DNA from 3 places in the Mesorhizobium sp. M0052 genome. Region 3 is predicted to be linked to each of the others. Evidence: riboswitches for the same ligand, from Rfam matches in the RefSeq annotation. Region 3 holds a riboswitch; each other region holds the start of a gene.
The links. Region 3 has a riboswitch for thiamine pyrophosphate ahead of thiC (phosphomethylpyrimidine synthase ThiC). Riboswitches for the same ligand answer to the same signal wherever they lie in the genome.
Positions count from the first base shown of each region.

Region 1: it holds a riboswitch for thiamine pyrophosphate, as region 3 does, so the genes downstream of both, thiB (thiamine ABC transporter substrate binding subunit) here and thiC (phosphomethylpyrimidine synthase ThiC) in region 3, are expected to answer to the same signal.
Region 2: it holds a riboswitch for thiamine pyrophosphate, as region 3 does, so the genes downstream of both, NKJ77_RS25235 (YkoF family thiamine/hydroxymethylpyrimidine-binding protein) here and thiC (phosphomethylpyrimidine synthase ThiC) in region 3, are expected to answer to the same signal.

Region 1 covers NZ_JAMYUS010000013.1:162,662-165,930, forward strand. Annotated here, with positions in the region: gene NKJ77_RS19180 (ABC-F family ATP-binding cassette domain-containing protein) at 1-1,097, opposite strand, end outside; gene NKJ77_RS19185 (thiamine diphosphokinase) at 1,099-1,758, opposite strand; TPP riboswitch at 1,921-2,035, shown strand; gene thiB (thiamine ABC transporter substrate binding subunit) at 2,079-3,086, shown strand.
Region 2 covers NZ_JAMYUS010000021.1:117,175-120,443, forward strand. Annotated here, with positions in the region: gene NKJ77_RS25230 (ABC transporter permease) at 1-457, opposite strand, end outside; gene NKJ77_RS25235 (YkoF family thiamine/hydroxymethylpyrimidine-binding protein) at 713-1,321, opposite strand; TPP riboswitch at 1,312-1,424, opposite strand; gene NKJ77_RS25240 (hypothetical protein) at 1,782-2,033, shown strand; gene NKJ77_RS25245 (DUF2934 domain-containing protein) at 2,177-2,416, opposite strand; gene NKJ77_RS25250 (hypothetical protein) at 2,509-2,724, opposite strand; gene NKJ77_RS25255 (DUF1236 domain-containing protein) at 2,823-3,152, opposite strand.
Region 3 covers NZ_JAMYUS010000035.1:17,442-20,710, forward strand. Annotated here, with positions in the region: gene NKJ77_RS30380 (DUF309 domain-containing protein) at 174-713, opposite strand; gene pmtA (phospholipid N-methyltransferase PmtA) at 873-1,469, shown strand; TPP riboswitch at 1,652-1,768, shown strand; gene thiC (phosphomethylpyrimidine synthase ThiC) at 1,872-3,269, shown strand, end outside.

The DNA of each region.
Region 1 (3,269 bases), on a different contig from region 3:
TACTGCGCCAGGGTCTCGGCCGGATCGACCGCCTCGCGCTTCTGGTCGAGCGTGGCGATTTCCAGATTGGTGCCGAGCCGCACCGAGCCGGCATCGGGCTTCATCTCGCCGGTAAGCATCTTCAACAGCGTCGTCTTGCCGGCGCCGTTCGGCCCGACAAGGCCGACGCGATCGCCGCGCTGAATGCGGGTCGAGAAGCCCTTGACCACGGTCAGGTCGCCAAAACTCTTCTCGATGTTCTTGGCCTCGATCACCAGCTTGCCGGATTCGGCGGCGTCGCTGGCCACCATGGTCGCCGAGCCCTCGGCGCCGCGATGGCCGCGAAAACGCTGGCGCATGGTCTGCAGTTCGCCCAGGCGGCGCATGTTGCGTTTGCGGCGAGCCGTCACGCCATAGCGCAGCCAATGCTCCTCGCGCACGATCTGGCGGCCGAGCTTGTGCTGTTCGCGCTCTTCCTCTTCCAGCACAAGGTCGCGCCATTCCTCGAAATGGCCAAAGCCCTTGTCGAGGCGGCGGGTCTGGCCACGGTCGAGCCAGACGGTGGCGCGCGAGACGCGTTCGAGGAAGCGTCGGTCGTGCGAGATGACGATCAGCGCCGAAGACGTCCGGACGAGCTCCTCTTCCAGCCATTCGATGACCGACAAATCGAGATGGTTGGTCGGCTCGTCAAGCAGCAGAATATCGGGTTCGGGCGCCATGACGCGGGCAAGTGCTGCGCGGCGCGCCTCGCCACCGGAGAGATCGTTGGGGTTCTCCGTGCCGGCGAGGCCGAGATGCTCCATCAGATATGTGGCGCGGTAGGGATCGTCGGCAGGCCCAAGCCCGGCCTCGACATAGGCACGCACATTGGCAAAGCCGTCCATGTCGGGCATTTGCGGGAGATAGCGCACCGTTGCCGAAGGCTGGCGGAAGACCTCGCCGTCTTGCGGCTCGATCAGACCGGCGGCAATCTTCAGGAGCGTCGACTTGCCGGAGCCGTTGCGGCCGACGAGCGCGATCTTGTCACCGGCGGACGCCGTCAGTTCGGCGCCATCGAGCAGCGGCGTGCCGCCAAAGGTCAGTCTTATGCCGTCGAGGTTGAGAAGGGGCGGGGCCATGTCAGCTTTCAGGCAAGGGGTAGGGGTGGGCGAGCAGCAGCGCGCGGCCATGGCCGAGCGCGATTTCGAGGCCGCCCCCGGTCGTGTTGGACTTGACCTCGTTCGAGATGGTCAGCGACGAGCCGAACACGACCTCGACATGGTCGAGCGGCCACTTCGCGCCGGACACGGTGAGGCCCGAAAGATCGGAAAAGCCGAGCACCGAAAACAGCGTTCCGTCGGCATAGTCGAAGCCGGCCTTGCCAGGCAGCAGAGGGGCGCCTTCCTGCGCTCCGCTGGTCAACAGCAATTTTGTGCCGGCCTCGGCCAGCCGCAGGCTGAGCGCCAGATGGAGGAAGGCGTGGTCGGCGCGCTTGCCGCCGAAAGCGCCGGCCAGCACCAGGCTGGTGGCGCCGCGTCCCAATGCCGCCGCGATCGCCAGTTCGCCATCGGTCTTGTCCTTTTCGGGAGGAAACACCTCCCGCGGCACGGCGGCGAGATCGGCAGGCAGGTCCGCCGGCACGGAATCGAAATCGCCGACCCACAGCTCCGGCATCACGCCGAGCAGGCGGGCATGATCGATGCCGGCGTCGGCGGCGATGACGCGCGTGCCCGCGACCTGGCGGTCGAGCCGCGGCGTGCGGACGAGATCGCCGCCAAGCAGGATGGTGAATGTGCTCATATCCGCTGGCCCTTACCAGCCCCGCCGACGAAACGGAAGGCCGAGCGGCACCGTCACTCTTTGTTGGAGCATGATCTTTTTCCGGAAACGGATTCCACTTTCCGGGATCATGCTCGGGCAAACTTCCACTTGCGTGGCACCTTGGCCGGGCCTATGTGTCGAAACGCTCTAACGGGGTGCCGGACGCGATCTTCGCGGACCGGCTGAGAGGCAGTCTCGCCAACCCGCTGAACCTGATCCGGTTTGTACCGGCGGAGGGATTAGACGCTTCGGACAGCCCGACGCCTCAATTCCTTTCAACACGAATGAAGGAGGCGCCGATGCGCATGTTTTTGTCCCGTCTTGTCCCAGCGCTGGGGCTTGCTGTTTCGCTACTGGCAAGCTCTGCGTCCGCGCAGGAAAAACTCACGATCTATACCTATGAGAGTTTCACTGCCGACTGGGGTCCGGGCCCCCAGGTGAAGAAGGAATTCGAAGCCGAGTGCGGCTGCAGCGTCGACTTCGTCTCGGCGGCCGACGGCGTCGCACTTCTCAACCGCGTCAAGCTGGAAGGAGCCTCGACCAAAGCAGATATCGTGCTTGGCCTCGACACCAACCTCACCGCGGAAGCCAAGGCTTCCGGCCTGTTTGTCCCACATGGCGCGGTGGCTGAAAACAACGTGCCGGGCGGCTGGAGCGACGACACTTTCGTGCCCTATGATTATGGTTATTTCGCCCTCGTCTACGACACCGAAAAGCTGAAGAGCCCACCGAAGAGCCTGAAGGAACTGGTCGAGGGCGATGCCGCCGACAAGATCGTCATCCAGGATCCGAGGACGTCGACGCCGGGCCTCGGCCTGCTGCTGTGGGTCAAGTCGGTCTATGGCGACAAGGCGCCGGAAGCCTGGGCGAAACTCAGGGGCAAAGTGCTGACGGTGACGCCGGGCTGGAGCGAGGCCTACGGCCTGTTCACCAAGGGCGAGGCGCCGATGGTGCTTTCCTATACGACGTCGCCGGCCTACCACATGGTGGCCGAGAACACCGGGCGCTTCCAGGCGGCCTCGTTCGAGGAAGGCGAGTATCTGCAAATCGAGGTCGCCGGCATCACCACCACGGGCGCGAAGAATCCGCTGGCGGCGAAGTTCCTGGCCTTCATGACCGGGCCGAAATTCCAGGATGTCATTCCGGAGACCAACTGGATGTTCCCGGCCGGGAAAACCGACAAGCCGCTCAATCCGGCTTTTGATAGGCTGGTCAAGCCGGCGAAGACCTTGCTGTTCAGCCCGGAAGAGGTCGCGGCAAATCGCAAGGCCTGGGTGGATGAATGGCTGGCGGTGATGAGCAAGTAGGAATTCAGGATGGCGCTTGAACACCCCCCTCTGGCCTGCCGGCCATCTCCCCCGCAAGGGGGGAGATCAAGCGCTCAGAAGCTTTCGTCAACCTCCAACGCGGCGAGGATGGGGCGGGGAGCGAAGCTGCTAGTCTCCCCCCTTGCGGGGGGGATGTCCGGCAGGACAGAGGGGGGTGGGCGG
Region 2 (3,269 bases), on a different contig from region 3:
CGACCAGCGCGACCATCGTCGGGAAGAAGGTGACGAGCGCCACAAGCAGGATTTTTGGCATCAGCCCGAAGCCGAACCACAGTACGATGAGCGGCGCAATCGCGACCAGCGGCAAGGTCTGGCTGACAATCAGCAGCGGAAACAGCGCGCGGCGCAGCGGGGCCAAGAAATCGACCAGCGCCGAAAGCATGAAGGCAGCGACCAACGAGCAGGCGAAGCCGGCTGATGTGGCGCGGATGGTGGGCAGCGTGTTCTCGGCCAGGGCGGCGCGATGCTCCCAGGCCTGCTGCAGCACGCGCGACGGCGCCGGCAGCATGATGGGGGCAGCGCCGCCATAGCGGGCGTAGAGTTCCCAGGCCGCGAGGAGCAGGGCGAAGGCGCAGGCGGCGGGGATGGTCTTGGCGATGGCTGCGGCTAATCTCCCCCCTCGAGGGGGAGATGTCGCCGAAGGCGACAGAGGGGGTCGTCTCGCATAGAGCGCCCACGCCTTGCCGATGCGAAAAGGACGTCGGCGCTCCACGCGGTGGGACCCCCTCTGGCCTGCCGGCCATCTCCCGCTCAAGGGGGGAGATTCGTGGGCATCGCGGTCTTCGCCAATCGCCAATGGCTCCCCTCCTCTTTGTGCTGAGGGGTCAGAGGCATCTCCTCCACGCAATGGGTCAGATAAACCAGCCACGGCAATATCCTCGAGGAACGACGCTTGAGCCACGGCTCAGACCGTGCTCGGGCTGTTCGCCAAGATCGTGATGTCGAGGGTGACGTGGCCGGCGCCGGGGCCGAAGCGGCAGAAGGCCTCGTTGAGCGTGGCAAACACCGCACCGGCATCGCCACGCAATTTGGTGCAGAAGTTCTTTGAGCGCTCAAAGACGCCGGACTGTTTCAGGAAATCGATGCAGCCGTAGATCTCGTCCATATGGTCGCCCGTGCCCATAACGTAGAGCGAGAACTGCGCCGCCACCGGCTGGCCGGTCGACGGCGTGGCCTGGACAGCGCGGATCGCGGCGATCTTGCGCTCGTCCAGCGGAATGGCGGGGCCGCCGGTCTCGTCGGAGCGGCAGATCGGATCGTCGGGCTCGCCCGGACAGCCGCGCGAGACCGCCGCCGAAAGCACGCAGTGCTTGCCGCTTTTGGCCGCCGCGACGAACAGGTCGCGCATGGCGGGAAACAGCACCTCGGGCGGCCCGACCATAAGGGTCGAGATGTCATCGGTTTCGATCCGCAGCCGGTCGCGCCAGGGATCGAGCGCGCCGAGCGCGCCGAGGATGACGCCGACGAAATCGTCGGTCATGGGATAAAGGGAAATCTGTGCGCCTGAAAACATCGCCCGCCTCGCTCCGCTGGTATTATCCAGATCAGCTTTAGGGTCCGAAGGCTTGCCGCCCTCATCTCAGCCCCGCCGATACGGAGCACCCCTGTGGATGGGCGGGTTAAAGCACCGTTCGCGGCATTGGGGAAGCCGTTTGTTGAGGCACTGCGGGAAAGTGTTTTGGGCCAGACGTGCCGGGCGCCCGGGCGTTAACAGACGACTCGTCAGTTCGTTGCGTTATCGTCCCAACCGTACGAAATTGGCTTGACGCTCATTCGTACATAAAGTACGATATCTCTTTTCGCAGAGAGGAATGTCCTTGAACACAGCGAACCATGTTGCCTTCGCCGATCTCTCTCGGCCTTTGCTGTCACCCCCGTCGTTGCCGCCGCCTTTGTTGCCGCCGCCTTTATTGCCGCCCCCTTTGTTGCCCTTGTCATTCGATCAGTGCGAACGCCTCGCCGGGGCCTGGCGAATGGCCAGCCAGGACATCGCCGACGACATCCGCTTCATCCGCCAATATCTGAAAGTCGTTGCCGAGAAGGACGAGAGGCTGTCGACCGGCACCCTTGTTCACAGCCGCGCCTATGTCGAGGCCTGCGCCGGCTGGCTGCCACAGACCGTGACGCGCTATCTGCGCCACCTGCGCCAGATCACCGAATGCGAACTGGCCATGACAGCTGCCGGCATTCGCTTTGCGCTGTCGAGTTATGCCTGGGAGGCATGAGGGCGCCTGTCGCCAAACACAAGGAATTGCGCTGCCCGTCGCAGGCGCAATTCGTCAGGTTGAGAGGCTCGGGCGCGCCTGAACGGCGGGCGCCAAGGATGGCCCGGCCAGCGAATTCCGGCCTTGCTTTATTTCGACTGGCCTTATTTCGATTTGGCTCTGCCGGAATTTGCGGCGGCAGGCTTCGCTGCCTTTGGCTTGGCGGCTGCCTTGGCGGGCTTGGCGTCAGCTTTCTTCGCCGCCTTTTTTGGCTTGGCGACCGCGCCATCGACTTCAGCCGTGGCCTGCTCCCAGTGTTCCTGATGCGCGCCTTCAGGCCGGCCGGCCTTTTCCCAAATCTCGTGCGCGCGCTGGCGAATGCGGTCCTGTTTGTCGTCCGTCACTTAAGCCTCCGTGGTTGGGTCCGGTCGGTTGGTCCAGATTCCACGAAAACATTAGCCGAAAATTCGACCGGCGTCTTGAGTGACGAGACATCTCAGCGCGGGTCGGAAATCACCGCAACGCCGAGCAGCGCCGCTTTCTTGACGATCAGCCCCGCGAGGTCGGCATCCGAACGATCGGTGCCGGTGCGCTCCCGCAGGAGCGCGATCGCTTCCTTCATAGATAACAGCGCCGTGTTGCGCTCGGCCAGCAACTTGTCGCAACACGCCGCAACATTGGCGGAGTTCGGGGTCTCGACATGCGGCAACATGGCAATTCTCCTTTCATCATCTTCGTCATTCGGCCCTGCCGCCCTTTTGGGAAGAACGACAGGGCCGTATCACCGATGAATGGTTAGGTTGTCGAGCGTTACTCGACCACCTCGACAATCCTGCGCGTGCTGGGGTCGACCAACACGGTATGGTTGTCGACGACGGCGTATCTGTACTGAACGTCGGGAACCTCCTGCAGCTCGACAGTGTCAGGCAAGGCAGTGCCGACATTCAATTCGACGCCGAGCAGATTGACCGAGGCAAGCGGATGTTTCTTTACGTACTGGTGCACGACCGTGCGCTGTTCCGGGGTGATGATCACCTGCTGCTGTGCCGGCTGCGTGACGATCACCTCGTCGGCGGCGGCAATGCCGATACCAGCGATCATGGCGAGCCCGGCGACGGCGGGAATAAGGATGGTTTTCATCTTCGTCTCCTGTCGTTGTTGGCGAGCTCCGCCGTGTTCCCGCATGAGGCGAAAACAGCGCAGATCGAGGTGGCGGGCTCCTGGAGGCAAACGCAGCCGGTACGGTCTTGTTCCGCA
Region 3 (3,269 bases):
CTACGAGCGCGACCGGTCAGCCCCCGCCCCTCGAGACCATCGACATCGAAGCGGCCGCGAGTTGCCTATAAAAGATTACTGCACTCTTTGTTTGTGACGCATGCGGGTGGTGAGCGGTTTTCAAAGGCCCCGTTTCCTGCTGACCAAGTTAGCTTGGACCACTGAATTGCCGATCAAACGCTCTCGGGTACTGGTGCGAGTATGAAATCAAACACGGGCTCAGGCTGGGCAGGCTTTGGCTCCCGCAGAACAACCGGGTAAGCTACGACCGCTTGGGCATGTGCAGCGAGCGCGGCAGGTGTCATCCCGAGCGCTTCCTCAAACAGGCCGCCCGGCACTCTCACCATCTGACGAAAAAGCCCTGCAGCTCTTGTCGCATGGCGCGCCGCTGCGACCCGCTTGCCCTCGCGGATCTTCACGCCGGCCGCCGCCAACAGGATCAGTCCCTTGAAGAACAGGCGGTGCTGAGCGCTTTGTTTCGCAGCCTGCCAGAGAGGCTCCCAGGCTTCATGGGCTTCCCAGTAGTAGCCGTGATTGAAAAGGTCGATTCCCCATAGAAACACATCTGAGCCAAGCGCTTCGCCAACGGCGACGGTCACCGGATCTGATCGGTAACTGTGGCCCAAGGGATCACGCACCGGATGTGGATATTTGCCGGGCAGATACGCATAGCTCGGGAAACTTTTTTCGGGCAGCAGGCGAGGGCGAAACATAGGCCCAACAAACATGAAAGTGCGTTAAGGGGCAATTCATGCTGACCGCGTCGTGACAGGCAAGCAGTCTTAACGGGCTTGTAAAGGGTGGCGAGATTGGCCAAAACGCGCTTTGCCAAATTCATGACGTTGGGTAAGCGGCTGACGCAGGGAGAAGATATGATTTTGCGACTGAAGGAGCGGCTCGGCAAAAGGTTTGAGGAAGAAGTCCAATTCTTCAAAGGCTGGCAAAAGGACAAGAAGGGCGTGGGAGCCCTTATTCCCACTTCGGTTTATGCGGCACGCCGGATGGCAAGCGTGGTGAACCCACGGTCAGGATTACCGATTCTGGAGCTTGGCGCGGGAACCGGTGTCATCACAAAGGCGATCCTGGCTAGGGGAATCAAGCCGCGCCAGCTGGTTTCAGTCGAATATTCCAGGATTTTCTACGACGGCTTGGTGCAACGCTTCCCGAATGTGGACTTCAGATTGGGCGACGCATTTGCGCTGGACGAAGCTCTGGGTGAGCGCAAAGGTGAACAGTTCGATTGTGTTATAAGTGCAGTCCCGCTGTTGAGCTTTCCAATGCAACAGCGTGTCGCGCTGGTTGAGGATCTGCTTGCCCGTATTCCTGCCGGCCGGCCCGTGATTCAGATCACATACGGACCTCTGTCGCCGGTGATCAAGATGCCAGACCGTTACGTGGTTTCCCACTATGACTTCGTCGTCCGCAACATACCGCCGGCACAGCTCTGGACTTATCGTCGAGCAGTCTAGCCAAATGTGGACGGTTTCCTTCTCTGAGGGTTCCGCTGAGTGGTGGCCTTGCACCCAAACAGGATGTGGAACAGAGCAGGGGCAGATGCCAGATTGCCAAGAAGACGACGCGGTCCTGGTTTGATTTGACAGTGGGCGGGCCAAATGCGCTTGACAAAGCCGCGCCGGCCCGTTCAACCTGAGGCATTCACCAGGGGAGTCCCGGCAAGGGGCTGAGATACTGCTGGCTTTCGCGGCGCAGTGACCCGTTGAACCTGATCCAGTTCATACTGGCGTAGGGACGGTGCAAGCGCTTTGCGTGAGTTCACGCCCGAGGTCCTGTTTCGGCAGGTCGACAGAAGCGTCTTTTCATCCTTCCGGCACAGAACTGGGTCTCCAATGCATGAGCAAAGGAGCCTCAAGATGAATGCCCTCACCCCAGCCGTTTCAACGGGACCGCTGCCCGCCTCACGGAAGATCCACAAGCCCGGCACCATCCACCCGCAGATCAAAGTGCCGATGCGCGAAATCTCCGTCCATCCGACGGCCGGCGAGCCGCCCGTCACCGTCTACGATCCGTCCGGCCCCTACACCGACCCGGCTGTCGACACCAGCATCGAAAAAGGCCTGGCCCGACTTCGCCACGAATGGATTTTGGCGCGCGGCGATGTCGAGGGCTGTGACGGCCGCCATGTCCGGCCGGAGGACAACGGATTCGCGACGGGCGAACGCCTGACGCCGGAATTTCCCATCCGCCACCGACCGCTCAGGGCCAAGGCAGGCAAGGCGGTGACGCAGCTTGCCTATGCGCGCGCCGGCATCATCACACCCGAAATGGAGTTCGTTGCCATCCGCGAGAACCTTGGTCGCGAGATCCTGCGCGGCAAGCTTGAGCGCGACGGCGAAGCTTTCGGCGCGACGCTGCCCGATTTCGTCACGCCCGAATTCGTGCGTGACGAGGTGGGGCGCGGACGGGCGATCATTCCCGCCAACATCAACCATCCCGAGAGCGAGCCAATGATCATCGGCCGCAATTTCCTGGTCAAGATCAATGCCAATATCGGTAACTCCGCCGTCACATCGTCGATGGCTGAAGAGGTCGAAAAGATGGTGTGGGCGATCCGCTGGGGCGCCGATACGGTGATGGACCTGTCGACCGGCCGCAACATCCACAACATCCGCGACTGGATGGTGCGCAACGCGCCGGTGCCGATCGGCACGGTGCCGCTTTACCAGGCGCTCGAAAAGGTCGGCGGCATTGCCGAGGATCTAACCTGGGAGGTCTACCGCGACACGCTGATCGAACAGGCCGAGCAAGGCGTCGACTATTTCACCATCCACGCCGGCGTGCGGCTGCATTACATCCCGCTGACGGTCGACCGGGTGACGGGTATCGTCTCGCGCGGCGGCTCGATCATGGCCAAATGGTGCCTGCACCATCACCGGGAAAGCTTCCTCTACGAGCACTTCGCGGAGATCTGCGACATCGCCAGAGCCTACGACGTCTCCTTCTCGCTCGGCGACGGCCTTCGTCCCGGCTCGATCGCCGATGCCAACGACGCGGCGCAGTTCGCCGAGCTGGAAACGCTCGGCGAGCTGACGCAGATCGCCTGGGCGAAGGATTGCCAGGTGATGATCGAAGGGCCCGGCCACGTGCCGATGCACAAAATCAAGGCGAACATGGACAAGCAACTCGCCGTCTGCGGCGAGGCGCCGTTCTATACGCTTGGACCGCTGACGACCGACATCGCGCCGGGCTACGACCACATCACCTCAGGTATCGGCGCCGCCATGATCGGCTGGTTCGGCACAGCCATGCTC